4 regions of the Streptomyces sp. NPDC015127 genome follow, and region 3 is predicted to be linked to each of the others. Evidence: riboswitches for the same ligand, from Rfam matches in the RefSeq annotation. Region 3 holds a riboswitch; each other region holds the start of a gene.
The links. A riboswitch is a leader RNA that binds a small molecule or an ion and turns the genes downstream of it on or off. The one in region 3 is predicted to bind cobalamin.
Positions count from the first base shown of each region.

Region 1: another riboswitch for cobalamin. It lies ahead of ACF08N_RS00095 (FecCD family ABC transporter permease); the one in region 3 lies ahead of ACF08N_RS35045 (energy-coupling factor ABC transporter permease).
Region 2: another riboswitch for cobalamin. It lies ahead of ACF08N_RS18475 (ribonucleoside-diphosphate reductase subunit alpha); the one in region 3 lies ahead of ACF08N_RS35045 (energy-coupling factor ABC transporter permease).
Region 4: another riboswitch for cobalamin. It lies ahead of ACF08N_RS32815 (cobalamin biosynthesis protein); the one in region 3 lies ahead of ACF08N_RS35045 (energy-coupling factor ABC transporter permease).

Region 1 covers NZ_JBIBVE010000001.1:14,111-21,376, reverse strand. Annotated here, with positions in the region: gene ACF08N_RS00120 (APC family permease) at 1-219, shown strand, start outside; gene ACF08N_RS00115 (hypothetical protein) at 216-461, opposite strand; gene ACF08N_RS00110 (hypothetical protein) at 911-1,267, opposite strand; gene ACF08N_RS00105 (hypothetical protein) at 1,929-2,552, opposite strand; gene ACF08N_RS00100 (anion permease) at 2,571-3,569, opposite strand; cobalamin riboswitch at 4,136-4,269, shown strand; gene ACF08N_RS00095 (FecCD family ABC transporter permease) at 4,403-5,482, shown strand; gene ACF08N_RS00090 (ABC transporter ATP-binding protein) at 5,482-6,267, shown strand; gene ACF08N_RS00085 (ABC transporter substrate-binding protein) at 6,283-7,266, shown strand, end outside; gene ACF08N_RS00080 (XdhC family protein) at 7,224-7,266, opposite strand, start outside.
Region 2 covers NZ_JBIBVE010000008.1:343,386-350,651, reverse strand. Annotated here, with positions in the region: gene def (peptide deformylase) at 66-698, shown strand; gene ACF08N_RS18485 (D-Ala-D-Ala carboxypeptidase family metallohydrolase) at 871-1,608, shown strand; gene ACF08N_RS18480 (ribonucleotide-diphosphate reductase subunit beta) at 1,700-2,713, opposite strand; gene ACF08N_RS18475 (ribonucleoside-diphosphate reductase subunit alpha) at 2,713-5,136, opposite strand; cobalamin riboswitch at 5,276-5,419, opposite strand; gene ACF08N_RS18470 (GNAT family N-acetyltransferase) at 5,455-5,955, opposite strand; gene mctP (monocarboxylate uptake permease MctP) at 6,040-7,266, opposite strand, start outside.
Region 3 covers NZ_JBIBVE010000031.1:932-8,197, forward strand. Annotated here, with positions in the region: gene ACF08N_RS35030 (energy-coupling factor ABC transporter ATP-binding protein) at 1-68, opposite strand, end outside; gene cbiQ (cobalt ECF transporter T component CbiQ) at 65-814, opposite strand; gene ACF08N_RS35040 (energy-coupling factor ABC transporter substrate-binding protein) at 821-1,219, opposite strand; gene ACF08N_RS35045 (energy-coupling factor ABC transporter permease) at 1,216-1,905, opposite strand; cobalamin riboswitch at 1,934-2,131, opposite strand; gene ACF08N_RS35050 (PTS-dependent dihydroxyacetone kinase phosphotransferase subunit DhaM) at 2,233-2,646, opposite strand; gene dhaL (dihydroxyacetone kinase subunit DhaL) at 2,646-3,257, opposite strand; gene dhaK (dihydroxyacetone kinase subunit DhaK) at 3,309-4,301, opposite strand; gene ACF08N_RS35065 (DoxX family protein) at 4,654-5,031, opposite strand; partial or broken gene ACF08N_RS35070 (LLM class flavin-dependent oxidoreductase) at 5,176-5,867, opposite strand; gene ACF08N_RS35075 (MarR family winged helix-turn-helix transcriptional regulator) at 5,961-6,455, shown strand; gene ACF08N_RS35080 (SulP family inorganic anion transporter) at 6,712-7,266, opposite strand, start outside.
Region 4 covers NZ_JBIBVE010000023.1:11,590-18,855, reverse strand. Annotated here, with positions in the region: gene ACF08N_RS32840 (hypothetical protein) at 1-309, opposite strand, end outside; gene ACF08N_RS32835 (alpha/beta hydrolase) at 390-1,511, opposite strand; gene ACF08N_RS32830 (class II aldolase/adducin family protein) at 1,850-2,518, opposite strand; gene ACF08N_RS32825 (anion permease) at 2,729-3,955, shown strand; gene ACF08N_RS32820 (hypothetical protein) at 3,968-4,189, shown strand; cobalamin riboswitch at 4,345-4,480, shown strand; gene ACF08N_RS32815 (cobalamin biosynthesis protein) at 4,570-5,520, shown strand; gene ACF08N_RS32810 (cobyric acid synthase) at 5,517-7,049, shown strand; gene ACF08N_RS32805 (putative cobaltochelatase) at 7,240-7,266, shown strand, end outside.

The sequences.
Region 1 (7,266 bases), on a different contig from region 3:
ATCCTGATCGGGTCGTGGTCGGCGCTCTTCCCCGGAGTCCTGGAACAACTCGTCGGCATCGACTACGTCTTCCACGACGTCTGGGGCGTCTCCCGTGCCGCGTTCGAAGCCTTCACCCTCGGCACCGTCGCCGTCCTGCTGATCGTCGGCGTCATCGGCGTGGCGGTGGCCCGCCGCCAAGACGCCGTACGGGGCGCAGCCTTCGGGGCCGGTTCTTAGTCTCCGTGCTTCGGCTGCGACACAGTCCAATGTGATCGGAAGAGCGGAAGTGCCTTCTGTGCCGGGGCGATGAGGCTTGTACGTGCCAACAGGTCAGCGAGAGCCTGCTTTTGAGCCGGGTGCGTGATCGGCACGGTGTTCAGGTCTGTGCTCATCAGCCAGTCGAACAGCACGATGGCGTCGGGGCGCCACAGGCGGAGATCGACGGTCGGCTTGGACCCCCATGGGAAGCCAGTTTCCATGGGGGCATCATGCCAGGTCAGCTGCGTGCAGAACTGCCCAGCTCAAGGAGTGTGCGCCTGCTTGCCCAACCTTCGGCGGCAAACTTCGCGGTCATTGAACTTCGATGGCACTGATCAAGGTTCGATGTCGCGGGACATCAGCCGACCACGCAGCCGTGAAGCCGGGCAGGCCTGTGCAGGAAATCGAACGTTGTCCCCGTGGGCGGGATGGGCCTCACCGATCGCCAACGCCGCATCCGCGACCACATCGCAGGGACGGGGGACAGTCCCCAACGTGCGCGAGATCGGCGCGGCCGTGGGACTCAAGGGCACCGGATCGGTCGTCTACTTTCGCTCCGCGTCCGCCCGCCAGCTGAGCGGGGTCCCGTAAATGGTCTGTGAGTTGCCCGGGGAGTGGTTGGCCGTGGTGCGGCCACCCGTCTCCTTGCGGCCTGACAACGCCCCTGGAGTCACGTGCGCGGCGCCAGCGCACCGCCTGGATCATCCAGCACGGTGCGCGCGAGTCGCCGGAAGACTCGCAGAGCCTCCAACGCGTATCCCCGCTGCTCGTCAGGTGGGAAGTGGTCACGGAATAGGCGACGTGGAGGAGTAACGCACCACGTGCCCAAGACCGTTGCCGCCCATTTCCGCTCGGAGTCGACGACTCGCAGGGCGGCAGCCGCCACCAGCTCCGGTCCCTCAACGTCGACCACCGCTCCGCGCCGATCGAGAACGCCCAGTAACTCGCGCCCCCGACGGAACGTCTCCCTGATCTGGTCACGTGCCTGCCGGTCCCGCCGCACGAGGTGGTGTGCCTCTTCGGTCACGTTGTGGTGCTCCATCGCAGCGGCAAGAAACTCGGCATAGGCATCCCGTCGTACTTGCCGACGCCATTGCACGTGGGTCGACCGGGCCTGCGACCTGCCGCTGAGATAGGCCGCCCCCAATGCGCCTCCAGCACCTAGCGCCGCTCCCGCTAGAGCAGCCCCCGCCCCCAACCACGCCACTGCGCCGGCATCCATGCCACCGATCATGCACCGAAACTCGGCGAGAGGTGCCGGTGCGACCACAGTTACGGGATAGCCCTTGAGCGCCGTCTACTGGATAAACCGGCCCGGGCAGCGCCTGTGCCTCATCGACATCGTTTGGCTTGGCTGACAAGCCGGACAGCTGATAGGGCGGACCATTGCCGTATTCGGAGTCGGCTGGCTCGTCGGCCAGCTCCTGTGCGGATGGCTCTCCGACCGACTCGGCCGACGCGCCACCCTGATCGGCACGATGCTCGCGGCCAGAGCCGCCCTGCCCGTGCTCGCTGCCGCCGAGTCGACCGCCGCTGTCGTCGCCGTCGTCGCCGTCGTCGCCGTCGTCGCAACAGCGTTCGTGGTGGACGTCGTGTACGACGCCATGTCGGAGCCCGTCACGTGGTTCCCGGCCGGGAGCTGCCGGCTGTCCATGGCCTGGATTCGGCCCGGCTTCGCAGGCCGGGATTCATCCGCGCTGCGAGGAGCTCTCCGAGTGGGTCGGTGCCTGTTCCCTGGTGGTTCGGACCCGGGCCTCGGTCACGGCCCGGTGAAGGAGCCGGGACAGGCGCTGGTCGGCGTCGGGGGCGGTGAGCAGGACGCGGAGGGCGTGTTCGAAGTGGTGGTGGCCGGGGCCGTGCCACCACAGCGTGTCGGCGATGCGGGCCGGTGTCGTCGAGGTACGGGCTCGGGCGAGCCGCTGGGCCCGGGCGTGACAGGCCGCGCTGCGGCATTTCAGGCGCCGAGAGTCGGGCCGCACGCGGCGGGCGGCGTCCACGACCGTGCCCACCAGCAGCGGACCGTAGGTGCGGTCGGCGGGGTCCGCGTTGGCGAGATCGGCGGCCAGCGGCCACAGGGCCTGGCGGGTGGTGTCGTCGACGACGTCGTTGACCGCACGGGCGAGCGCGGCGAGTACCGGATGGGTGCCGGGCGGGCGGTCGGTGAAGCGGCCGGTGGCCAGCAAGGAGGCCGCCTCCATCAGGCAGGCGCCGTCGTCGGGGTGCAGATGGGCGAAGCGGGCTGGCACGGGGAGGCCGTCGGGGAGTCCGGCGCGTGGTGGCCTGCCCGACGTGGGAGTGGGTGGGGTGGGCATCGTGGGCCTCCGCTGAGGTCACAGGCCAGTGATGGCTTGCAGGATCAGGTAGAGGGCAGCGGCGGGCAGACCGGCTCCGGGGAAGGTGAGGATCCACGCGGTGCCGATGGAACGGGCCACCTGCCAGCGCACGGCCTTGATGCGCCGGGTCGCGCCGGCGCCCAGGATGGCCGCGGTGATCGTCTGGGTGGTGGAGATCGGGGCCTTGAAGACGAACGCGGTGGTGTAGAGGACGGCCGTGGCGGCGGTCTCGGCGGCGAAGCCGCGCGGCGGGTCGAGGTGGACGATTCGTCGGCCGAGGGTGGTGATGATGCGGCGTCCGCCGCTGTAGGTGCCGGCGGCCATAGCCGCGGCGACGGCCGCGATCACCCAAAGGGGTACGGAGAAGTCGTCCTGCCATCCGGCCGTGACCATGGCGAGGACGATGACGCCCATGGTCTTCTGCGCGTCCTGCAGCCCGTGTCCGAGACCCATGGCGGCGGCTGAGATGGTCTGCGCGATGCGGAAGCGGCGGGTGACGGGGCGCGGAGCGGAGCGGCGGAACGTCCACAGGATGATCGTGTGCAGTGTGTAGCCGAGGGCCACGCCGACCAGCGGGGACAGCAGCATGGGCAGCAGGACCTTGTCCACAATGCCGGTCCAGTGCACGGTGGCGGAGGCGGCGAGGGCGGCACCGACCAGTCCGCCGATCAGGGCGTGGGACGACGAGGTCGGCAGCCCCCGCCACCAGGTGAAGATGTTCCAGCCGATCGCGCCGATGAGCGCGCACATCACCAGCAGCAGGCCCGACAGTTCCTCAGGTGCACCGATGATGCCGCTGCCGACGGTCTTGGCTACCTCGGTGCCCAGGAAGGCGCCGAGGAAGTTCATCACGGCGGCCATGGCCAGGGCGATCCGGGGCGTGAGGGCCCGGGTGGAGATGGAGGTGGCAATCGCGTTCGCGGCGTCGTGGAAGCCGTTGGTGAAGTCGAACGTCAGCCCCACGATGATGATCAGCACCACCAGAGTGAGCTCCATGGCCGGATCACCTTTCGCCACGCACACGGTCCCGGACGGCCGCACGCGCCCTCGCCCTGTCTCCATCCTGCCGCGAAACCGCCGCGGGTACCGGGCACGGACACGCGACACGCACACGGCCGATGAAGGTCGCTCTGCTCGGACCGGAACGGCCGGCTGGTATACCAACCACGGCGCCGGGTGCGGCACCGTGGAACGGGCTTACTCCACTGTTCGACAGCCAGCTCGCAGGAACGGACGGTGAGCACTTCGCGCCGGCCCTGCACCTGACTTCGTGGAACGCCGCGGCGAACACCTGCGACGACGCGTACAGCTCCCGGCACATCCCGGGGCCCCTGAGTGCCCTGCCCGGAGAACAGGAACGCGACCTTGTGGCCGCTCATCGCGGCACCCCGCACCACGGAGGGCGAGTCCTCGCCGCGGGCCGGCGCGTCCAGGCCGCAAGCCGCTCCGCCGGGTCGCCGGCGAGGACGACACCCCGGTGCCCGAACGCAGACCGGGCCGTGGCCGGCGACAGCCCGACCTGCGCGGCGGTCAGCTCCGGCCGCTCCCGTACGAAGCCCCGCAGCGGGTACACGCTATGCTGCAAGCGCCCCGCGGGGGAAGTCCGGTCGAAGTCCGGCGCTGACCCGCAACGGTAGGCGGAGCCCAACACGTGGCTCCGTAAGCCCGATTACCCGCGGTGGTGAAGGCTCCTGTCAATTCGCCGTGGACTGCGAGAGGGTGCTGCACAGGGCGCCCCGCGTCCCGGGCCGCTCCTTTGCTCACGTGGGCGCACGGCCTGAGGCGAAGGCGATCCGCCCGTGGCCACACCCCTGGAATGCGAACATGCGGTGCCACGACCCACGGCCCTCACCGTGACCGGCCCCGCGCCGTCCAAGCGCGTGTCATTGCCGCTCCTCCTTTCCGCCCTGTGCGCCGCGCTCGTGCTCTCCATCGTCTGCGGGGCGGGGATGGGGGCGTCGGGGCTGTCGTGGGGCGAGGTGCTGCGTCATCTGTGGGCCGGGCTGACCGGCGGATCCATATCCCATGACGAAGTCCCGGCGTACACCATCGTGTGGGAACTGCGCTTTCCGCGAGCCGTGCTGGCCGCGGTCGTCGGGGCCGGTCTGTCGGCCGTCGGCGTCGCCGTGCAGGCCATGGTCCGCAACGCCCTCGCCGACCCGTTCGTCCTCGGTATCTCCTCGGGCGCGGCCGTCGGCGCCAATGCTGTCCTCCTCTTCGGAGCCTTCGGCGCTCTCGGTCTGTGGGCCCTGTCCACGGCGGCGTTCCTCTCCGCGCTGCTCGCCATGACGCTGGTGTACGCGATCGCCCGAACCGCTGGTGGTCTGACCCCGCTGCGGCTCGTCCTGACGGGCACCGCGATGTACTACGGCTTCTCGGCCGTCACCACGTCCATGGTGTTCGCGGCCGAACGCGGCGAGGCGGCCCGCTCCGCGATGATGTGGCTGCTCGGCAGCCTCGGCGGAGCCAACTGGGCCTCCGTGCCGATCGCCGCGGGAGCCGTGCTCGCCGGCCTCGCCCACCTCACTGTGTCGGCGCGCCGCCTGAACGCCCTCGCGATGGGTGACGAGACCGCGGCCGCCCTCGGGGTGGACGCGGGGAGGCTGCGCAAGGAGCTGTTCCTGGTCTGTGCCGCCGTCACAGGGGCCGTGGTCGCGGTGAGCGGTGCGATCGGTTTCGTCGGTCTGATGGTTCCGCACGCCGCACGAATGCTGGTCGGCGCGGACCATCGCCGGCTGCTGGCCGTCGCCCCACTCGCGGGCGCCGTCCTGCTGATCTGGGTGGACATCCTGTCGCGCGTGGTGCTCGCGCCCGTCGAGCTGCCGGTGGGCGTGCTGACCGCCGTCATCGGCGTGCCGTGCTTCGTCCTGCTGATGCGCCGCCGCTCCTACACCTTCGGAGGTGCCTGATGCGGATCGACATAGACGCACTGACGGTCGAGATCGCCGGCGCGCGGCTGGTGAGTGAGGCCACGCTACGCGCGGCGGACGGACAGGTCGTCGGGCTCGTCGGGCCCAACGGCAGCGGCAAATCAACGCTGTTGCGCTGCGTCTACCGGGCCCTGCGTCCCTCGACCGGCACGGTCCGGCTCGGCGGTGAGGATCTGCACTCCCTGAGCGCGCGCGAAGGCGCCCGTCGGCTGGCCGCCCTGCCCCAGGAAGCGGTCACCGAGTTCGACTTCACGGTCGCCGAGGTCGTGGCGATGGGGCGGCTGCCGCACCAGCGGTCGGTGGCCCGGACCACCGACGAAGACCGGAAGGCGTGCGAGTCCGCGCTGGTGAGGGTCGGCGCCGGCCATCTCGCCGACCGTGGCTTCCTCACCCTCTCCGGCGGCGAGAAGCAGCGGGTCCTGATCGCCCGCGCGCTCGCGCAGCAGCCGAGCGTACTGGTGCTCGACGAGCCGACCAACCACCTCGACATCGCCCAGCAGTTGGAAGTGCTGGCTCTGGTGCGCGGCAGTGGGCTGACCGTGCTCACCGCGCTGCACGACCTCAACCTCGCCGCGCTCCACTGCGACCTGCTCCACGTCATCGACAGCGGCCGGATCGTCGCCTCCGGCGCTCCGCACGACGTGCTCACGCCCGAATTGCTGGCCGAGGTCTTCGGCGTACGGGCGCACCGTGTACCGCATCCGGAGTCCGGCGCCGTGCAGCTGCTCTTCGACCGTCTCCTGCCCACTCAGCCCGCTTCATGAGGAGCCATGGCCATCATGCCGAATCTCGTACGCCCCTTTGCACTCGCACTCGCCACCGCCCTGGTGCTCACCGGATGCGGCGCGGAGGTCACCTCTCAGGACGAGGAGGGGGGTGGTGACAAGGCACGCGGCGGCCACTATCCGGTGACCATCGAGAACTGCGGCCAGAAGAAGAGCTACGACAAGGCGCCACAGCGCGTGGTCACCAATGACGTCGGCATCACCGAAATCATGTTCGCGCTCGGACTCGAGGACCGTATGGCGGGCTATGTGATGCCCGATGACAGGGGCGATCTCACATCCGTTCCCTGGAAGGACGCTTACCAGAAGACGAAGTGGCTCTCGAAGAAGACGATCAACAAAGAGCTGGTCCTCGATGCACGCGCCGATCTGGTCTTCGCGGGCTGGAACTACGGCTTCAACGAGGGGGAGGGCTTCAGTCCCGCCGAGCTGGAGAAGGTGGGCATCGACTCGTATGTGCTGAGCGAATCGTGCCGCAACGGGCAGGGAAAGGCACGCGGGGTGATGCCGCCGCTCGAAGCGCTGTACACCGATCTGCGGAACCTGGGAAAGATCTTCGACGTCGAGGACCGTGCCGAGGCCTTCATCGCGGACTTCCGGAAGCAAGTGGCCGCAGCGCAGGCGAAGGCCCTGAAGGGCGCTGACCGTCCGCGCGTCTTCCTCTTCGACGACGGGCAGGACAAGCCGCTGACCTCGGGTCTGTACGCCGGGCCGCACGACATCATCACCAAGGCGGGTGGCGATCACGTGATGAAGGACCTCGAGGACAGCTGGGCGACGGTGGGCTGGGAGACCGTGGTCGAGCGAGACCCCGAGGTGATCGTGATCAACGATTACGGAGACACCACCGCGGACCAGAAGCGGAAGTTTCTGAAGTCCTACCCCCCGCTCGCCGGCGTCTCGGCAATCAAGAACGACCGGATCGTCGTCCTCGACTACGCGGAGCTGGTGGAAAGCCCGCGCAATCCCGCGGCCATC
Region 2 (7,266 bases), on a different contig from region 3:
TGTACGGACACGTGAGTGACCGGGCACAGGGCCGGGATCGGTACCGAGAAGGGCGTACGGCTGACATGGCGTCGCAGCAGGAGACGGACCAGCAGGTGGACGACGGGTTCGTCGTGGACACGGAGAACTGTGAGGAGCGCGAGCGCGCGTACCGCGAGCGCGGTACCTCCCGCCCGATCACAGTCGTGGGCAACCCCGTGCTGCACAAGGAGTGCAAGGACGTCACCGAGTTCGACGACAAGCTCGCCGCCCTCATCGACGACATGTTCGCCAGCCAGCGCACGGCGGAGGGCGTCGGCCTCGCCGCGAACCAGATCGGCGTCGACCTGAAGGTCTTCGTCTACGACTGCCCCGACGACGAGGGCGTGCGCCATGTCGGCGTCGTGTGCAACCCGGTGCTGGAGGAACTGCCCCCGGAGCAGCGCAACCTCGACGACTCCAACGAGGGCTGCCTCTCCGTGCCGACGGCGTACGCCTCGCTGGCCCGCCCCGACTACGCGGTGGTGCGCGGGCAGGACGCCCAGGGCAACTCGATCAAGGTGCGCGGCACGGGCTACTTCGCCCGGTGCCTCCAGCACGAGACGGACCACCTGTACGGGTACCTGTACATCGACCGGCTCTCCAAGCGCGACCGCAAGGACGCCCTGAAGCAGATGGCCGAGGGCACCCCGCGCTACCCCGTGGTCGCCAACGACTGACCGGCACGATCCCGGAACTGGGCCCCGCTCGGTGCGAGCGGGGCCCCGGTACGTCACCCGCCCGTCATTGGGCCGACAAATGACGGTGGCCCGGGGGCTGTTGACGCGCGTCGACCGTCCCGCCAGTCTCTGCCGTGGACCGCTCTCACGGCTCTCATCGCAGGGAGACTTCATGCTGAGACGCACGGCACGGCTGTTGTTGTCTATTGTCATGCTCATGGTCGCAGGGCTCACCGGGGTCGTCGCCACCGCCGGCGCCGCCCAGGCCGACGACTGCTACACCTGGTCGCGCACCCTCTCGCAGGGCGCGTCCGGCGCCGACGTCACGCAGCTCCAGATCCGCGTGGCCGGCTACCCCGGATACGGCGGCGTCCTCGCCGTCGACGGCGACTACGGCCCGGCCACCACCGCCGCCGTCAAGCGCTTCCAGTCCGCCTACGGCCTCGCCGCGGACGGGGTCGCCGGATCCGCGACGTTCAGCAAGATCTACGCGCTCCAGGACAGCGACTGCACCCCGGCGCACTTCAGCTACGCCGAACTCAACGACTGCAACTCCACCTGGTCCGGCGGCGCGGTGAGCGCCACGACCGCCAAGTCCAACGCCCTGCGCACCATGTGGAAGCTGGAGGCCATGCGGCACGCGCTCGGGGACCAGCCCATCACCGTGACCAGCGGCTTCCGGTCGTACGCCTGCAACGAGGCGGTCGGCGGGGCGTCGAGCAGCCGCCACCTCTACGGCGACGCGGCCGACCTGGGCGCGGGCCCGCACTCGCTGTGCAAGCTGGCCCAGCAGGCCCGCTACCACGGTTTCAACGGCATCCTGGGGCCCGGCTACCCGGGCCACAACGACCACACGCACGTCGACCACCGCAGCAGCCGCTACTGGTCGGCTCCCAGCTGCGGCATCTGAGGACGGCCCGCGGCCCGCACCTCCCCCGTGCGAGGTGCGGGCCGCGGTCTGTTCCGCCTGGGGGCAGAACCCTGGATCGGAGTCCGTCGATTCAGAAGTCGTCGTCGAAGGCGACCGAGCCCTCCACCGCGACCTGGTACGCCGACGGGCGGCGCTCGAAGAAGTTCGTCAGCTCCTGGACGCCCTGAAGTTCCATGAAGGAGAACGGGTTCTCGGAGCCGTACACCGGGGCGAAGCCCAGCCGCGTCAGGCGCTGGTCGGCGACGCACTGGAGGTACTCGCGCATCGACTCGGTGTTCATGCCCGGCAGCCCCTCGCCGCACAGGTCCCGGCCGAACTGGAGCTCCGCCTCGACGGCCTCCTGGAGCATGTCCGTGACCTGCCGCCGCAGCTCGTCGTCGAACAGCTCCGGCTCCTCCTTGCGGACGGTGTCCACGACCTCGAAGGCGAAGTTCATGTGCATCGTCTCGTCGCGGAACACCCAGTTGGTGCCGGTCGCCAGGCCGTGCAGCAGACCGCGCGAGCGGAACCAGTAGACGTAGGCGAAGGCGCCGTAGAAGAACAGGCCCTCGATGCAGGCCGCGAAGCAGATCAGGTTGAGCAGGAAACGGCGGCGGTCGGCCTGCGTCTCCAGCCGCTCGATCTTCTCGACCGAGTCCATCCACCGGAAGCAGAACTGCGCCTTCTCGCGGATGGACGGGATGTTCTCGACCGCGGCGAAGGCCGCCGTGCGGTCCTCGGGATCGGGCAGGTACGTGTCGAGCAGCGTCAGATAGAACTGGACGTGCACGGCCTCCTCGAACAGCTGGCGCGACAGATACAGGCGCGCCTCCGGGGAGTTGATGTGCTTGTAGAGCGTGAGCACCAGGTTGTTGGCCACGATCGAGTCGCCCGTCGCGAAGAACGCGACCAGCCGGCCGATCATGTGCTGCTCGCCCGGGGAGAGCTTGGCCAGGTCCGCGACGTCGGAGTGGAGGTCGACCTCCTCCACGGTCCAGGTGTTCTTGATGGCGTCCCGGTAGCGCTCGTAGAAGTCCGGGTAGCGCATGGGACGCAGGGTCAGCTCGAAGCCCGGGTCGAGAAGGTTCTTTTCGGCAGAGCTCATTACTGGCAGGCCTCGCAGGACTCGGGGTTTTCCAGGGAGCAGGCGACGGCGTCGGGTTCGGCGGCCTGCTGCACGGGGATCGGGGTGGCGGACGCGGCACGGGCGATACGGGTCGCCGGGCGCGAGCGCAGGTAGTACGTCGTCTTCAGGCCCTGCTTCCAGGCGTACGCGTACATCGACGACAGCTTGCCGATCGTCGGCGTCTCCAGGAACAGGTTCAGCGACTGGGACTGGTCCAGGAACGGCGTACGGGCCGCCGCCATGTCGATCAGGCCGCGCTGCGGGATCTCCCACGCCGTCCGGTACAGCTCGCGCACCTCGGCCGGGATCCAGCCGAAGCCCTGCACCGAGCCGCTGGACTCGCGCAGTGCCTCGCGGGTCTGCGCGTCCCACACGCCGAGCTGCTTCAGCTCGTCCACCAGGTAGGAGTTGACCTGGAGGAACTCGCCGGACAGGGTCTCGCGCTTGAACAGGTTGGAGACCTGGGGCTCGATGCACTCGTAGACGCCCGCGATCGAGGCGATCGTCGCGGTCGGCGCGATGGCGAGGAGGAGCGAGTTGCGCATGCCGACCTCGGCGATGCGGGCGCGCAGCGCCTCCCAGCGCTCCGGCCAGTTCAGCTCCACGTCGTAGTGGTCCGGGTGCAGGACACCGCGGGCGGTGCGGGTCTTCTCCCAGGCCGGCAGCGGACCGCGGCGCTCGGCGAGGTCGCAGGACGCCTCGTACGCGGCGAGCATGATGCGCTCGGCGATGCGGGTGGACAGCGCCCGGGCCTCGGGCGAGTCGAAGGGCAGCCGCAGCTTGAAGAACACGTCCTGGAGGCCCATGGCCCCGAGGCCCACGGGCCGCCACTTGGCGTTGGAGCGCCCGGCCTGCTCGGTCGGGTAGAAGTTGATGTCGACGACCCGGTCGAGGAAGGTGACCGCGGTGCGCACGGTGGCGTCCAGCCGCTCCCAGGCAATCCCCCCGCCGTCGGCCCCCTGCTCGACGAAGGCGCCCAGGTTCACCGAGCCGAGGTTGCAGACGGCCGTCTCGCCGTCGTCGGTGACCTCCAGGATCTCCGTGCAGAGGTTGGAGGAGTGGACCGTGTGGCCGGGCTCCGCGGTCTGGTTCGCCGTACGGTTCGAGGCGTCCTTGAAGGTCATCCAGCCGTTGCCGGTCTGGGCGAGGGTGCGCATCATGCGGCCGTACAGGTCGCGCGCCGGGATCGTCTTGCGGGCCAGGCCCGCCGCCTCGGCCCTGCGGTAGGCGGCGTCGAACTCCTCGCCCCACAGGTCGACCAGCTCGGGCACGTCGGCCGGCGAGAACAGCGACCAGTCGGAGCCGGCCTCGACGCGCCGCATGAACTCGTCGGGGATCCAGTGCGCCAGGTTGAGGTTGTGCGTACGCCGGGCGTCCTCGCCGGTGTTGTCGCGCAGCTCCAGGAACTCCTCGATGTCCGCGTGCCACGTCTCCAGATAGATCGCCGCGGCGCCCTTGCGCCGGCCGCCCTGGTTCACGGCGGCGACCGAGGCGTCGAGCGTCTTGAGGAACGGGACGATGCCGTTCGAGTGCCCGTTGGTGCCGCGGATCAGCGAACCGCGGGCGCGGATACGGGAGTACGAGAGCCCGATGCCGCCCGCGTGCTTGGACAGCCGCGCCACCTGGTGGTAGCGGTCGTAGATCGAGTCGAGCTCGTCGAGCGGCGAGTCCAGCAGGTAGCAGGACGACATCTGCGGGTGGCGGGTGCCGGAGTTGAAGAGCGTGGGGGAGGAGGGGAGGTAGTCGAGCCGGCTCATCAGGCCGTACAGGTCGGCGACCTCGTCCACCGCGCGGACGGTGTCGTCCTCGGCGAGGCCGCAGGCGACGCGCAGCATGAAGTGCTGCGGCGTCTCGACGACCTGACGGCTCAGCGGGTGGCGCAGCAGATAGCGGCTGTAGAGCGTGCGCAGACCGAAGTAGCCGAACCGGTCGTCCGCGGCCGGGTCGACGAGCGCGTCCAGCCGGTCCGCGTGCAGCGCCACGAAGGCGGCCGTGCGGTCGGAGATCAGGCCCTCGCGGTGCCCGACGGCGACGGAGGCGGAGAACGCCACGGCGCCCTGGCCGGCCGCCTCGTCCGCGATCGTGCGGGTCAGCAGCCGGGCGGCGAGACGGGAGTAGACCGGGTCCTCGGAGATCAGACCGGCGGCGGCGTCGGTGGCGAGGGCGCGCAGTTCGGCCTCGTCCGACCCGGCGTGCCGCCCGCGCAGCGCGGCGGCGGCGACCCGGCCGGGGTCGGCGTCGGGCAGATCGGCCGTCAGGTCCGTGAGGGTCCGCAGCAGATCAGATCCGCGGCCCGAAGGGCCTCCGTTGAGGGCGGTGGTGGGAGACGGGTGGGCGGTGCCGGGGCCGTCGGTGGTCTGTTCCGCGATACCTGAAGCCGGATCGGCTGGCGCGATGGTCATGTGGTGCTCTCCCTCGCTCGGCTCTGGGCCGGCGGGGAGGCGGGGGCCGATGCAGGGGCGGGCCCGCTCACGGGCAGCACGGTGCACGGCGTCCACCGGCCCAACCGCGAGGCCCGGACGTCTCGGCACCCGGTTCGGTCGAGCCGGGTGCACCGTCGGCAGGTCCTCGGACTTGTCGGATACGGCAAAGCGCACCGGATCACACCGTTGCGGGACAGTTCCGGATTCGCACCGGATTCCCCTGCGGCGACAGCGAGCACGAGCATACATGTGGGGGCCGAGAGTTGGCGCACCCCCCACATGTTGTGTCCCGCAGGATCAGAGGTCGAGTGCGTACGTCAGCAGCGTCAGGTTCGGGACCGGGCTCCAGTCCCGCTCCGGGGTGCGGACGAAGCCCAGCCGTTCGTATATCCGGTGTGCCGCGTGCATCGCGGGCTGGGTCGACAGGACCACGCGCCGGCATCCGGGCACGGTCCGCGCCCGCTCCACACAGGCGCGCACCAGTGCCTCGCCCGCCCCGCGGCCGCGCGCCGCCTCGGCGACCGCCAGCGTGCGGAACTCGGCCTCGCCGGGGCCGGCGACATCGGCGTACGGACCGCCGGAGGGGACGAACGCCACCCCGCCGAACAGCGTGCCCGAACCGCCCACGGCCACGTACACCTCCGTGCCCGCGGCACGGCCCGCCACATCCCTCAGCACCCGAAGGTACGGGTCGTCCTCGCCGAACTCGAGCAGCCCGCCGCGCAGATACGCCTGCGCGGTCAGCTCACCGAGCTCCTCGTACTCTCCCGGTTCGATGCGCCTGATCGTGATGTCCATGCCCGGCAGTGTGCATCAGAGCACGGCGAAGGGCCGCCGCATTTCCCGGGCGGGAGATGCGGCGGCCCTTCGGCCGGGAACGGGTCAGTGACCGCCGGGAGCGCCCGCCGTGGCCGGCGGGAGCTCCACCTTGACGCCCGGGTCGCCCGCGTCCGCCGTGTAGTCGGACGGGCTGGTCTCGTCGACGCCGTCGGGGGCCTTGGCCGCCCTGAGGACGACGGTGAGCACCACGGTGACGACGAGGTTCAGCACGAACGCGGTGAGGCCGATGTAGCCGATCTCGCCGATGCCGGGGATCTCGGCCGACGAGCCGCCGAAGTGCTTCTGGGTCGGGCTCGCCACGCCGTACGCGGCGGCCGTGCCGTAGATCATGCCGACCGCCCAGCCGGCGATGAGCGCCCAGCGGTGGAACCAGCGGGTGAACAGGCCGCCCACCAGGGCCGGGAACGTCTGCAGGATCCAGATGCCGCCCAGCAGCTGGAAGTTGATCGCCACGGTCTTGTCCATGGTGAGGACGAAGACCAGGGCACCGACCTTGACCAGCAGCGAGACCAGCTTGGAGACCTTGGTCTCCTGTGCCGGGGTCGCGTCGGGCTTGAGGAAGTCCTTGTAGATGTTCCGGGTGAACAGGTTGGCCGCGGCGATCGACATGATGGCCGCGGGGACCAGCGCGCCGATGCCGATCGCGGCGAACGCGACGCCCGCGAACCAGTCCGGGAACATGTTCTCGAACAGCTGCGGAATGGCCAGCTGACCGTTGGTCACCTTCACACCCGCCGCGATCGCCATGAAGCCGAGCAGCGCCAGCAGGCCCAGCATCAGCGAGTACAGCGGCAGGATCGTGGTGTTGCGGCGGATCACCTCACGGCTGCGCGAGGACAGCGTCGCCGTGATGGAGTGCGGGTACATGAACAGCGCGAGCGCCGAGCCGAGCGCCAGCGTGGCGTAGCCCCACTGGCCCATCTCGCCGGGCACCAGCGCACCGCGCGGCTTGTCGGTCGCCGGGTTGATCTGGCTGTACGCCTCGCCGGCCTTGGCGAAGATGTCGTCGAAGCCGCCCAGCTTGATCGGGATGTAGATGATCGCCACCGCGATGACGATGTAGATCAGCGTGTCCTTGACGAAGGCGATGAGCGCCGGGGCGCGCAGGCCGGAGGAGTACGTGTAGGCCGCGAGCACACCGAAGGCGATCAGCAGCGGCAGGTCCTTGATGAACCAGTTGGTGTCCTCGCCGCCGCCGACGCCCATGACGTCGAGCACGGCCTGGATGCCGACCAGCTGGAGGGCGATGTACGGCATGGTGGCGAGGAT
Region 3 (7,266 bases):
CCGACGCCGCTCAGCACGGCGGGCCCGTCCTCGTAGGCGAAACCGGCGTCGACGAGCTCAACGATCACAGGACGAACCTTTCCAGCAGATAGGTGAGCAGCACGATGCCGGCCAGCAGCACGGCCACGGCGGCGAGGAAGGGGCGCGAGACGGACGCCCGCGGCACGAGAACCCGCAACGTGCCGTCGTAGCCGCGTCCGGCGAGCCCCGCCTGCAGCCGACCCGCCCGGTCGAAGGCGCGGACGAACGCGGTCGCCCCCAGCCCCGCCAGCGAGCGCCACGCCGCAGCCCGGCTCGTGTGACCGAGACGGGCCGCCTGCGCCTGCCGGACACGGGACATCGCGTCCAGCAGCAGGAAACTGAGCCGGTACATCACCAGCGCGACGTCCACCACGGCAGGCGGCACGCCCGCTCGCACCAGCCGGGGCAGGACGTCGGACACCGGCGTGGTGAACGCGAACAGCAACACGCCGAGCGACGCCGCCGACGTCCGCAGCAGCAACGCGGCGGCGTGCTCGGGCCCGTCGGGCGCGAACGCCACCGGACCCGACGCGCCGCCCACGGCGAACAGCAGCGGCAGGGCGCCGGTGACACAGAACCCGAGGGGGATACGGAAGGCCCGCCACAGCTGCCGGGGCGCGACCCCGGCGGGGCCGAGCAGCACGGCGAGGGTGGCAGCCGCCACGAGAACGGCGCCGGGCCAGGGCGGCAGGCAGACGGCGGTCACCGTCAGCCCGAGCCCGAGCACGGCCTTCTCACAGGGATGGCGGCGGCGCCAGCGACTGCTGTGCGCCGCCGCGTCGATCGGCAGCACCGGCGGCTACGGCAGCTTCGCGGCGGGCGTGTCCCCGTCGTCGGCAGCGGCCCCGGTCGTCTCGCCGGCGGACCCGTCCGAGGGACCGCCGACGCGCGCGGCTGCCCGCTCCTCACCCTGCCTGCGCCCCCTGCGCAGGCCGAAGTAGTAGGCCAGCACCCCCGCGCCGATCGCGGCCTGGAGCGCGAACAGCGCCGACTCGATCTCGCCCGACGGCGGCTCGTACAGCGGGGAGAACCACGGCTCGTAGTCCGGTTCCAGCTCGGTGATCGCCGTCTCCGCCTCGCCGTCGGCACCGCTGAACGGCTGCTCCTTGTGGTCGCCGAGTCCCAGCACGAGCGGCAGGACGGCCAGCGCCGCCACGGCCAGCAACAGCAGCGTATTGATCCTCGCGTTACGGCTCATCGGACCACGGCCTCCTTCTTCGCACCCGGGACCAGCACACCGAGGCGCGCCAGGTCGCCCTTGCTGGACTGGCTCAGCAGCCGCATCACCAGCACGGTGAGCAGCCCCTCGCTGACCGCCAGGGGGATCTGCGTGACCGCGAAGATGCCTCCGAACTTGGCGAGGGCGCCCGCGAATCCGCTGCTCGGGTCGGGGAAGGCCAGCGCGAGCTGCACGCTGGTCACGCAGTATGTCGACAGGTCGGCCACGAACGCGCCGAAGAACACGGCCACCATCAGCGGCACGCCCGAGCGCCGCAGCAGGCGGTAGACCCCGTAACCGGCCCACGGGCCGACGATCGCCAGGGAGAACACGTTGGCGCCGAGCGTGGTGAGGCCGCCGTGCGCCAGCAACAAAGCCTGGAACAGCAGGGTGATCGTGCCGAGCACCGCCATGATCGGCGGCCGGAACAGGATCGCGCCGAGCCCCGTACCGGTCGGATGCGAGCAGCTGCCCGTCACCGACGGGATCTTCAGGGCGGACAGCACGAACGTGAAGGCACCGGAGGCGCCCAGCAGCAGAGTGGACTCGGGATGGGCCTTGACCTCGCGGGTCAGGGCGCGTACACCGTGGACGACGAACGGGGCGGACGCGACGCCCCAGGCGGCGGCGTGCAACGGGGGCAGATACCCCTCGGCTATATGCATGGTCGGGAGACCCTCTCCAGCACCTCGTGGATGGACAACGCGCCCTGGCCGGTCTCCTGGCTGACGGGTCATGCCGCCCGTGACTCCGCCTTCCCAGGCACCGCGGTCTCCCGCGGTGGCCCAGTGACTTCCCCTGAGGGGGTGGAGCCGGACTTCCCGATCACAGTGGCGAGGGCCGCACCGGTACTTCACCGGTTTCCCGAACACCAAGGCTCCGTGACAGTAGTGCGCCGACCAGCGACATCACAAGCCGCGCACGGGTGCATCGGCCCGCGGCCGGGTGAGCCGTTCACCACACCCGGCCGCACGAGCCTCTTCCGTCACTTCTTATTCCTTGCGGTAGCCGTACGCCTCCGATGCCGCGGCCTCCACCGCGTCCAGGTCGCCCCCGGCCGACGCGGTCACCACCGCCGCCACCGCGCCCTCGACGAACGGGGCATCCACCAGGCGGGTGCCGTCGGGCAGTTCGTCGCCCTCGGCGATGAGGGCCTTCACGGTCAGCACGGCGCTGCCCAGATCGACCAGCACGGCCACGCCCACGCCGCGGTCCACCTCCGCCGCCGCGGCCGAGACGAGCTCGGAGCTGGTGCCGAGCCCGCCGTCCGGCGTACCGCCCGCCGCGGCGACCGGAGCGAGCTCCCCGCCGCCCGCGAGCCCGCCGGCCAGCGCCGCGACCGAGCGCGCCACGTCCGCGCTGTGCGACACCAGCACGATCCCGACCCGCTTGGCGTCGTCGCTCATCAGGCCGCCTCCGCCGTCTCGGCGAGCGCGGCCACGAGCAGCGCCGACGACGTCGCCCCCGGGTCCTGGTGCCCGATGCTGCGCTCGCCGAGATAACTGGCCCTGCCCTTGCGCGCCTGCAACGGCACCGTCGCCAGCGCCCCCTGCTCGGCCGCCGCACGGGCCGCGGCGAACGAGTCCGTGCTGTCGCCGAGCGCCGCCACCGCGGGCTCCAGGGCGTCCAGCATCGTCTTGTCGCCCGCCTTCGCGCCCCCCAGCTGCGCCACGGCCGCGACACCCGCGCGCAGCGCCTCGGCCAGCTGCGCCGCGCTCACCTCGGCGTCGTCGCCGAGCGCCTTGCCGGTACGCCGCAGCAGCGTCCCGTACAGCGGCCCGGAGGCCCCGCCGACCGACGAGATCAACTGCCGCCCGGCGAGGACCAGTACGGCTCCGGGAGCCGCCGGCGGCTCCTTGTCCAGGGCCGCGACGACGGCCGCGAACCCGCGCTGGAGATTGCTGCCGTGATCGGCGTCGCCGATCGCGGAGTCCAGCTCGGTCAGACGGTCGGCCTCACGGTCCACGGCCGCGGCGGCGGTCGTCAGCCAGCGGCGGAAGAATGCGGCGTCGAGCACGAGAACTCCTCGGGTCGGGTGTTCGGTTCCAAAGGGGGCGGGGCCGGATGCTCAGCGTCCCCACCGCAGGGCGGGCGTCTGCACCGGCGCGTCCCACAGCCGCAGCAGCTCCTCGTCGACCTGGCACAGCGTCACCGAGCAGCCGGCCATGTCGAGCGAGGTCACGTAGTTGCCGACGAGCGTGCGGGCCACGGCGACATCGCGCTCGGTGAGCACCCGCTGCACCTCGGCGTTGAACCCGTACAGCTCCAGCAGGGGTGTGCCGCCCATCCCGTTGACGAGCGCGATCACCGGGCCGGTCGGGCGCAGGTCGTCGAGGACCGCGCCCACGGCGAAGTCCGCGATCTCCCGCGCCGTCATCATCGCGCGCCGCTCCCGGCCCGGCTCGCCGTGGATGCCGACGCCCAACTCCAGCTCGCCCGGCGGCAGATCGAAGGTGGGGCCGCCCTTGGCGGGAGTGCTGCAGGCGCTCAGCGCGACGCCGAAACTGCGGGAGGAGGCGTTCACCTGCCGGGCGAGGGCCTCGACCCGCTCCAGCGGGGCGCCCTCCTCGGCGGCCGCGCCCGCGATCTTCTCCACGAACAGAGTCGCACCCGTCCCGCGCCGGCCTGCCGTGTACAGGCTGTCCGTCACGGCGACGTCGTCGTCGACCAGCACGGTGGCGAGCCGCACGCCCTCGTCCTCGGCGAGCTCCGCGGCCATCTGGAAATTGAGTACGTCGCCGGTGTAGTTCTTCACGACGAACAGCACGCCCTCACCGCTCTCGACAGCGGCGGCGGCCCGCACCATCTGATCGGGCACGGGGCTGGTGAACACCTCACCCGGACAGGCCGCGTCCAGCATCCCCGGCCCGACGAACCCGCCGTGCAGCGGCTCGTGCCCCGAACCGCCTCCGGAGACGAGCGCCACCTTGCCGGCGACCGGCGCGTCCCGCCGGAGGATCACACGGTTGTCCACGTCGACATTGAGCTCGGGATACGCGGCGGCCATCCCGCGCAGCGCGTCCGCGACGACGGTCTCCGGGACGTTGATCAGCATTTTCATCGGTACCTCCTGGTGTCGCTGGCAGATGATGCCCCTGACCTGCGTTTCAGCAGGTCAGATGTGGTGTGGGCAGGTGTCGGTCTCGGCGGTCCATGTCGTCGGGAGCGGGCGGTGGCGGTACTGATGCCGACGCGATGCCGGTTGTGGTGACGGTTCGTCAGGTCTGGCCGTGTCGGAAGCGAGTCGGGTGGATTCCTGTTTCGGCAGTATCGACCTTGCGGCAGCGAAGGTCACGTTGGCCGGCACACGTTGGCCGTGACGTACGGGAGTCCGTGCCGCAGGGCGGCACGGACTCCCGGTAACGGCGACGACGCGCACGATCGTGCGCGTCGTCGCCGGTTGGTCGCTCGGTTCAGAAGGCGTGGGGGCCGAAGCGGCCCCAGGCGACGACGGCTGCCAGGACGAGCAGGATCACGTTCATGACGAGGGTCTGGTTCTCCTGCCGGCGGGCGTGCACGGTAATGGCGCCGATCATCAGCAGTATCAGCCCGGTGGCGGCCAGCGGGACGAGGACGGGGGCGACGTCCAGCAGGGCGGGAAGGATCAGGCCGATCGCGGCGAGGACCTCGGCGAGGCCGATCAGCTTGATCGCGCCGGGGGAGAACGGCTCGGCCCAGGCCATGTTGGGGCCGGCGGCCAGCTTTTCCTTCGGCTGCAACAGCTTCGCCGCGCCGGCGCCGACGAAGAGGACGGCCAGCGCGCCGGCGGTGATCCACAGAACGACGTTCATGTTTTTCCTGACTGCTCGGTGCGCGATGACGCGCTGCATGGGGTGGGCGTGATGGTGGGTCAGTGAGGGGTGTTATCGGGTGGTGGCGCGGACTCGGGCGAGCATGCGGCCGGAGTCGGGGCCGGCCAACGCGTCTGCGGGCACCACGGCGTGGGGGTGCGTGCCGAGCTGGTCGGCGGCCCGCCGGTACAGGTCGATGTAGGGCCCGAAGCGCCCGGGGGAACCGCCGATGATCGCGAGCATGAGGCGCAGGCCGTGCCGTGCGGTGCGCACGACCGACTGGGGGGAGCCGCCGACGCCGACCCAGGTGTCCAGGCGGCCGGATTCGGTCTTGGGGAACACCTCGGCGTTGTCCAGGGCCGCGCGGGTGGTGCCGCTCCAGGTGACCGGCTCCTCGTCCAGCAGCTTCACGAACAGCTCGAGCTTCTCCTCGAACAGCAGGTCGTAGTCGCTCAGGTCGTAGCCGAACAGCGGGAAGGACTCGGTGAACGAGCCTCGTCCCAAGATCGCCTGGGCGCGGCCGTGGGAGATCGCGTCCACCGTGGCGAAGCGCTGGAAGACGCGCACCGGTCGTCGGAGCTCAGCACGGTCACGCCGGAGGCGAGCGTGATGCGCGAGGTGCGGGCGGCGATGCCGGCCAGGACGGTCTCCGGGGTGGAGATCGAGTACTCCGGGCGGTGGTGCTCCCCGACGGCGATGACGTCGACGCCGAGCTCGTCGGCGAGCACGGCCTCTTCGACGAACTGCCGGATCGCGGCGGCATGGGAGACCGGCGCGCCGGAGTCGTCCGCCGGGATGTCGCCGAAGGTGTCCAGGCCCAGTACGAGATCTTCCATGGCACTCACCTTCGAGGTGATTGACGTGTCAACGTTTATTTTTCAACTATGGGCCCGATATGATTGACACGTCAAGTACGAGGGGATGTGGCCATGCCGGAACGGAAGCTGCCCACCCGCGAGGAGCTGCGCACCTGGCGGGAATTCATCGAGACCACCGAGGCGCTGCGCACGATGCTCGCCGCCCGTCTACAGGACGACACGGGTCTGTCCCCGGGCGACTACGCCGTCCTGCTCGCGCTGAGCGAGGCCGAGCAGGGTCGACTCCGCTCCTCCGAACTGGCCGTGGTGATCGGCTGGGAACGCAGCCGCCTGTCCCATCACTTGGGCCGCATGGAACGACGCGAGCTGATCCTCCGCGAGACAAGTGCCACCGACAGCCGCGGCGCGGACATCGTCCTGGCGCCCGCCGGGGCCACGGCGTTCAAAGCGGCCACGGTCCCGCACCTGCGCGCCGTCCGGGAGCTGTTCATCGACGCCTTGTCACCCGACCAGCTCGCCGCCGCGTGCGACATCGCCGCTGCCCTGCGCACCCACCTCGACCTGCGCCGCCCGAGCACCGAGTCGCCTACCGCCGACGCCGGATGACCGCTGATCATCCGATGGGCGCGCACCAGCCCATGGCGGGCAGTCGCCAGGTGCGTGGAAGATCGGGGGCGGTACGGCGCAGGACGGGGACGATCGCGCCGCCCATGAGGTGGCTGAGCCGCCAGTCCGACGGAGACCACCCCGACGAGCTGGTAGCCCAGTCGGGCGGCGCGGGCCGCTGCGTGCGAGCACCGGGAACAACAGAGGACCCCGGCCCGATGGGCGGGGGTCCTCCGAGGTGTGCGTGCGGTGATCGTCAGTGGCTGGCTGCGAGTTCGCCGCTGAGCTTGCCGTGGATCTGTGCGCTGGGGTCGTTCAGGCCCGTGATCTCGACTGTCTTGCCGCGCTGGGCGTACTTGGTCTCGATCGCGTCGAGGGCGGCGACAGATGAGGCGTCCCAGATGTGGGCGGCGGACAGGTCGATGACGACCTTGTCCGGGTCGGTTGCGTAGGCGAACTGGCCGACGAGGTCGTTGGACGAGGCGAAGAACAGCTCGCCGGTGACCCGGTAGACGACCGTCGTGCCGTCGGGGTCGGTCACGGCGGTGACCTCGGCGAGGTGCGCGACACGCTTCGCGAAGACGACCATGGCGGTGACGGAGCCGACGACGACACCGATCGCGAGGTTGTGCGTGGCCACGACGCAGGCGACGGTGATCACCATGACGGCGATCTCGCCGGCGGGCATCCGCCTGAGGGTCTTCGGGGCGATGGAGTGCCAGTCGAACGTCGCGAACGACACCATGACCATGACGGCGACCAGGGCGGCCATGGGGATGTCGGAGACGACCGGTCCGAAGACGATGCACAG
Region 4 (7,266 bases), on a different contig from region 3:
TGCGGCAGCGGCCTGTTCCCGCGCGCCCACGGTCGGCGGGACGGTGGCCGGGCCGCTGCCGAAGGGGCCTTCCGGCATTGACGGGGCGGCTCCCGCGGCTGCCCAGCGGGCGATGCGTACCGCGTCGGCGAGGACCGCGCGGGCCTGTCGGGCCAGCTCGGCGGGGGCGGGCGTGCCCTCCGGCGGACGGGGCGCCGGACGGGTGCGCCGGGTCGTCACGGCCCGTCGTGCGGTGGCCAGGGATCGCGGGCGGACAAGACGGAGTCTGGAGTTGCGCGCCAATTGCTCATCAGGCTTTCGGGACGTCACGGGGAGCAGTCTTCCCGCTGACGGCCCGAAAGCCCAAACGGAAGGCAGGAGACCGCACCGGACACGCCTCCCGCCTGCGGTTACATGAGAGGAGTGAGGAAGCGGCGGAGGGTTTCCTCGTACGCCGTGGGGTCGGCGTTCCACATCGCCGCGTGCGGGGCGCCGGGGACGGTCTGCAGGCTGACCAGGCTCGGGCGCTCGGCCGCGAGCCGGCGCGAGTCCTGCCAGGGAGCGATGGTGTCGTCCGGCCCGTGGAAGATCAGCATCGGGACGCGGACGGCCGACGGGTCGGCGGCCTCGGCGAGCCGGTCGCCGTGCGGGCCGGTGCGGCCGAGCGCGGCGCGCACGGCGAGGGGCATCAGCGGGGCCGGGGTGCGCCGGGCGGCGGCCAGGGCGCGCAGGGTCGCCTCCCAGTCGAGGACCGGGGAGTCGAGCACGAGGCCGCTGATGCGGTCGCGCAGAGCGGAGTTGGCGGCGGCGCGCAGCGCCATCGAGGCGCCGGTGGACCAGCCGTGGACGATGACGCGTTCGGCGCCGTGCCGCAGGGCGTGCCGTACGGCCGCGTCCAGGTCGCGCCACTCCGAGTCACCGAGGTGGCTCAGGCCGTCCGGCGGCCGGGGAGCGCCCTCGTCTCCGCGGTAGGCGAGGTTCAGCACGGGGAACTGCTGGTCGCGCAGGAAGGGGAGCAGGTTCAGCGGGTGCTCCCTGGTCGTGCCGATGCCGTGGACCGTGATCACCCAGGTGGAGCGGGCGCCGGGTACGAACCAGGCGGGTATCGCGCCGAGTTCGCCGGGGACGAGGACGTCGGCGTACGGGATGCCGAGGGCGTCGGCCGGGTCGCCGCTGTGCACCTGCGGCGTGAAGCGGACCCGGCTGCCGGGCCGGAGGCCGCCTTCGCCGACGCGTTCCAGGCGGCGTACGACGGTGTCCGCGGAGTGTGTGACGCCGTCCAGGACGGGCCCGACGACGGCGTGGACGCCGGAGCCCTGCAGACCGTACGTCCCCCGTCGCAGGGAGGCGAGGCTGCGGGTGAGCGTCACGCGGCCGGGACCGGTCCCGTGCACGGTGAGTCTCGGGTCGCCCGGGAGGGGGCGGGTCGCCCCGAGGGCGGCGCTGCTCGCGTGGCGGCCGGCGGCGACCGTGGCCGCGCCGACGCCGATGAGTGTGGTGACGGCCGCTGCCGTCGCTGTAGCCGGGCGCACGGATCCAGTGTCGACGGGTGCGGGCGGGGGTGCCAGTGGGCGCGGCGGGTGGCTGCTCGCGCGGGGGCGTTTTCCCCCACCCCGCCCCTTCCCGTGACCGGGGCTTCGCCCCGGACCCCGGTGCGGCCGTGGGCCGTGTCCCCGGGCTTCGCCCGGGCCCCGACCGGGCTGCCATTGCCGCTGCGCGGCAACCGGCCTGCCGGCCCAGCGCGGCCACTCGCCGGCGTCCCGCCATGCCGCCCGGCTCACCGGACGCACGCACCACGAGAGCGCCGCGCACCTCCAGCCCCGCCGGCGATTCAGGCGCGGGGCTCGGGGCGGAGACCCGGTGTGGTCCGTCAGTGCCGGTGGGGCTGGCCGTAGGTGTGGAGCTGGGTCGCCGCCGCCGAGAGTTCCGCGGCGGAGAGGAGGCGGGGGGAGTGCGACGGGAGCGAGGACGCCGTCAGCCAGACCTGGCACATCCATTCCAGCTGGGCCGTGCGGTCGTACGCCTGGGCCAGGGTCGTGCCGTACGCGACGGTGCCGTGGTTCTGGAGGAGGCAGGCCGTGCGGTCGCGCAGCGCCGTGATCATGTTGCGGGCCAGCTCCGGCGTGCCGTACATAGCGTAGGGGGCCACCCGGACCGGGCCGCCGAGGGCTGCCGTCATGTAGTGGACCGGTGGCAGCTCGGGGACCAGTGTGGAGACGGCGGTGGCATGCACCGCGTGGGTGTGCACGACGGCCTCGGCCGGTGTGTTGCGGTACACCTCCAGGTGCAGCGGCAGCTCGCTGGTGGGGGCGAGCGTGCCGACGACCTGGTGGCCGTCGAGGTCGACGGCACAGGTGTCGTCAGGTCCGAGCCGGTCGTAGGGCACCCCGCTCGGGGTGACGAGCACGAGGTCGCCGACCCGTACGGAGACGTTGCCGGAGGTGCCGACCACGAGGCCCTCCGCCGCGGTTCTGCGGGCCGTCGCGACGACGTCCTGCCAGGCCCGTTCGATCGTGTCCTTCTCGGCGTGATCACTCATGCCGAGGATCCTGTCAGGAGTCCGATTCGGGGCGACAGACGACGGAGGGTGTTCGAGTGGATGCCGGCTGCTGTCATAACGCCCCGGACAGCCAAACGGAATGTCTCGTACCTACTTACGGACACCACAGAGCCCGACCCAGTTCATCTTCCGTTCACCCAGGTTGCCTACGGTCGGCGGGTCAATGACGTCAAACGATTGCCTGGGTAAATGGAACACATCACGCTGCTGCTCGCGATTGTGATCGTGACAGCTCTCGTGTTCGATTTCACGAACGGTTTCCACGACACCGCCAACGCGATGGCGACGACCATCTCGACCGGCGCTCTGAAGCCCAAGACCGCGGTGGCCATGTCCGCCGTTCTGAATCTCGTCGGCGCTTTCCTGTCCGTGGAGGTCGCGAAGACGATCTCCAGTGGCCTCGTCGACGAATCAGGCATCTCACCTGAAGTCATCTTCGCGGCGCTCGTCGGCGCCATCCTGTGGAACCTGATGACCTGGCTCATCGGTCTCCCCTCCAGCTCCTCGCACGCCCTGATGGGCGGCCTCATCGGCGCCACCGTCGCCTCCGTCGGTTTCGACGCGGTCAACGGCGGCGTCGTCGTCACCAAGGTGCTGATCCCCGCGGTCGCCGCGCCGCTCGTGGCCGGTCTGGCCGCGTTCCTCGCGTCCCGGCTGACGTACAAGATCGGCCGGAACGCCGACCCGAAGGCCACCGCCAAGGGCTACCGCGCCGGTCAGATCGCCTCCGCCGGCCTCGTCTCGCTGGCGCACGGCACCAACGACGCGCAGAAGACGATGGGCATCATCACCCTGGCCCTGGTCGCGGGGAACGTCATCGCCCCGGGTTCCAACCCTCCCCTGTGGGTCATCGTCTCCGCGGGTGTCGCCATCGCGCTCGGCACCTACCTCGGCGGCTGGCGCATCATCCGCACCATGGGCAAGGGCCTGACCGACCTCCAGCCGCAGCAGGGCTTCGCCGCCCAGACCGGCGCGGCGAGCGTCATCCTCGCCTCGTCCAACCTCGGCTTCTCCCTGTCGACCACCCACTCGTGCTCCGGCGCGGTGATGGGCGCGGGCCTCGGCCGCAAGGGCGGTGTGGTCCGCTGGTCGACCGCGACCCGGATGTTCGTCGCCTGGGGCCTGACCCTGCCGGCCGCCGGTCTGGTGGCCGCGGGCTCGGAGTTCGTCACCCAGCAGGGTGACTGGGGCGTCGCCGCCGTCGCCGTCTTCCTGGTCGCGGCCTGCACCGCGATCTGGTTCGTCTCCCGCCGCCAGGTCGTCGACCACACCAACGTCAACGACGTCGAGGACCAGGAGCCCGCCGGCGTCGTCACGACCGCCATCGCGGCCGTCACCCCGCCGCCCGCGGGCGACCTCAAGACCACCATCCCGGCCCCGGCCGAGCCCGAGCCGGTCCGTCCGGCCACGGTGTAAGGAATCATCAGCATGAAGATCGACTGGGCAGCTCTCGGCTCCGTGTTCGGCGTGAGCCTCTTCGCCACCGTCGCCCTGGTGGGCCTGTTCACCCTGGGCATCGTCGGCCTGACCAAGCACGAGGCGGCGACCGCGAACGGCGGGTCGGCCACGATGGTCCGCACCGGCGCCTACGCCTGCTTCGCCCTGTGCGCCGCGGCCGTGACGTACGGCATCTATCTGATCGTCAGCTGACTCCCGCTGACTGCTGTCGTCCGCCGACGACGGCGACCCGCCCGGAGCCGGGCCGGTGGCACCTCGCGTGCCTCCGGCCCGGCTTCGGCGCATCCGGGTGTGGGGCTTCGCACACTGTCCCGCCGCAGGTCAAGGGTGAGTTGACGGGCGTTCGCGGGGCGTGGTGGACTGCCGTGGCCATCTACGGCGGCAGAAGAGGAAGTCCGGTGCGAATCCGGCGCGGTCCCGCCACTGTCACCCGGACGAACACTCCGGGGAGCCAGGAACTCTCGCCGCCGGTCACGTCGAACCAGGGCGCGGACCCTGAGTGAGGACTCTCGCCATGCCTGGCTGCCGATCAGCGCTGTCCGCCGGACACCACTTCAGGGATCGCTGACCCCGTGCGTGCCGACCGGATATTCGTGTACGGCGCCACCGTCGGCCTCGTCGTCGACCGGCTCGTCGGCGACCCCCGCCGCGGACACCCCGTCGCCGCCTTCGGGCGTGCCGCGGCCGCCGTCGAGCGCCTGCTGTGGCGCGACGACCGGGGCCGGGGCGCCCTGCACACCGCTGTCTGCGCCGGCGGCGCCGTGGCTCTGGGCGCGCTCGCGTCCCGCGCCGTGCGCCGCTCCCCCGCCGCGTCCGTCGCCCTGACCGCCGCCGCCACCTGGGCGGTCGTCGGCGGCACGTCGCTGAGCCGGGAGGCGCGCCTCGTCGGCGAGGCGCTGGCCGCCGGCGACGTCGAGGCGGCCCGCGCGCGGCTCCCCCATCTGTGCGGGCGTGACCCGCAGTCCCTGGACGAACAGCAGATCGCCCGTGCCGTCGTCGAGTCGGTCGCCGAGAACACCTCGGACGCCGTCGTCGGCGCGCTGGTGTGGGGCGCGGTCGCGGGCGTGCCCGGTCTCGTCGGCTTCCGTGCGGTGAACACGCTCGACGCGATGGTCGGCCACAAGTCGCCGCGTCACCGTCGCTACGGCTGGGCATCGGCCCGTCTCGACGACGTGGCGGGCTGGCCCGGCGCACGGCTCACCGCCGTACTCGCCGCGATCGCCGGCCCCGACCCGCGGGGGGCGGTACGCGCGTGGCGTGCCGACGCGGCGAAGCACCCGAGCCCCAACGCGGGCCCGGTGGAGGCATCATTCGCCGGAGCGCTCGGGGTACGGCTGGGCGGGACCCTCTCGTACGGGGGCCGGGTCGAGCACCGGCCCGTGCTGGGCGGGGAGGGCCGGGCCGTGGAGTTCGGCGACATCGACCGGGCCGTGCGGCTGTCGCAGCGCATCGGCGTGCTGGCGCTCGTGGCGTGCGCGGGCGCGCGACTGGCCTTGGGGGCCATGAGGGGGAGGCGTACATGAGCGGCGGCGGACTGCTGGTCGCGGGGACCACGTCGGACGCGGGAAAGAGCGTCGTCACCGCCGGCATCTGCCGGTGGCTGGTGCGGCGCGGAGTGAAGGTCGCGCCCTTCAAGGGGCAGAACATGTCCCTGAACTCGTTCGTGACGCGCGAGGGCGCGGAGATCGGGCGGGCCCAGGCGATGCAGGCGCAGGCGGCCCGAGTGGAGCCGACCGCGCTCATGAACCCGGTGCTGCTCAAGCCCGGCGGCGACCGCTCCAGCCAGGTCGTCCTGATGGGCAGGCCCGTCGGCGAGATGAGCGCGCGGGGCTATCACGGGAACCGGCAGCGCGAGCTGTTCGAGCCGGTGATGGCGTGCCTGGAGGAGCTGCGGGGCACGTATGACGCCGTGATCTGCGAGGGGGCGGGCAGTCCGGCCGAGATCAACCTGCGGCGCACGGACATCGTGAACATGGGCATCGCGCGGGCCGGACGGCTGCCCGTGGTGGTGGTCGGGGACATCGACCGCGGCGGGGTGTTCGCGCAGTTCTTCGGGACGACGGCGCTGCTCGCGCCCGAGGACCAGGCACTCGTCGCCGGCTATCTCGTGAACAAGTTCCGCGGTGACGTGAGCCTGCTGGAGCCCGGGCTCGACATGCTGCGAGGGCTCACGGGGCGGCGGACGTTCGGCGTCCTGCCGTACGCGCACGGGCTCGGCATCGACGAGGAGGACGGCCTGAGGGTCTCCCTGCGCGGCGCGGTCCGGGAGTCGGTCGTCGCTCCGCCGGTCGGCGAGGACCTGCTGCGGGTCGCGGTGTGCGCGGTGCCGCTGATGTCGAACTTCACCGACGTGGACGCACTCGCCGCCGAACCGGGCGTCGTGGTCCGGTTCGTGGACCGGCCCGAGGAGCTGGCCGATGCCGACCTGGCGGTCGTCCCCGGCACGCGGGGCACGGTGAAGGCGCTGGCGTGGCTGCGGGAGCGCGGGCTGGCGCAGGCCCTGGTCCGCCGCGCGGCGGAGGGCAGGCCGGTGCTCGGCATCTGCGGCGGCTACCAGGCGCTGTCGGAGCGCATCGAGGACGAGGTCGAGTCGAAGGCGGGCGCGGTCGACGCGCTCGGGCTGCTGCCGGTACGCGTGCGGTTCGCGCGGGAGAAGACCCTTGCGCGCCCCGTCGGCGAGGCGCTCGGCGAGCGGGTGGAGGGGTACGAGATCCACCACGGCGTCGCCGAGGTGCTGGGCGGGGAGGGGTTCATCTCTGATGACAAGGGACACAGCCTGGACGGCTGCCGGGTCGGGTCCGTGTGGGGCACGCACTGGCACGGCTCGCTGGAGAGCGACGGCTTCCGCCGGGCGTTCCTGCGGGAGGTCGCCGCGCAGGCGGGCCGCCGGTTCGTGCCGGCGCCGGACACGAGCTTCGGCACGCTGCGCGAGGAGCAGCTGGACCGGCTCGGCGATCTGATCGAGGAGCACGCGGACACGGACGCGCTGCTGCGGCTGATCGAACAGGGCCCGCCGGCCGGACTGCCGTTCGTCCCACCGGGTGCGCCGTGAACGCGGGTGGCGCCTGCGGTGCGCTTGTTCCCTGCCCCTCCCCCTACGCCTGGCGGCGTGGGGGGACCCCCACCTCCCGAACCGGGGCCCCGCCCCGGACCCCGTTTCGGGGGCTCTGCCCCCGTACCCCCGCGCCTCAATCGCCGGCGAGGCTCCCTCTGCCCGGCCCCAGCCAAGGAGTGATCGACGGATGAGCACCTCCTATCCGTTCACCGCG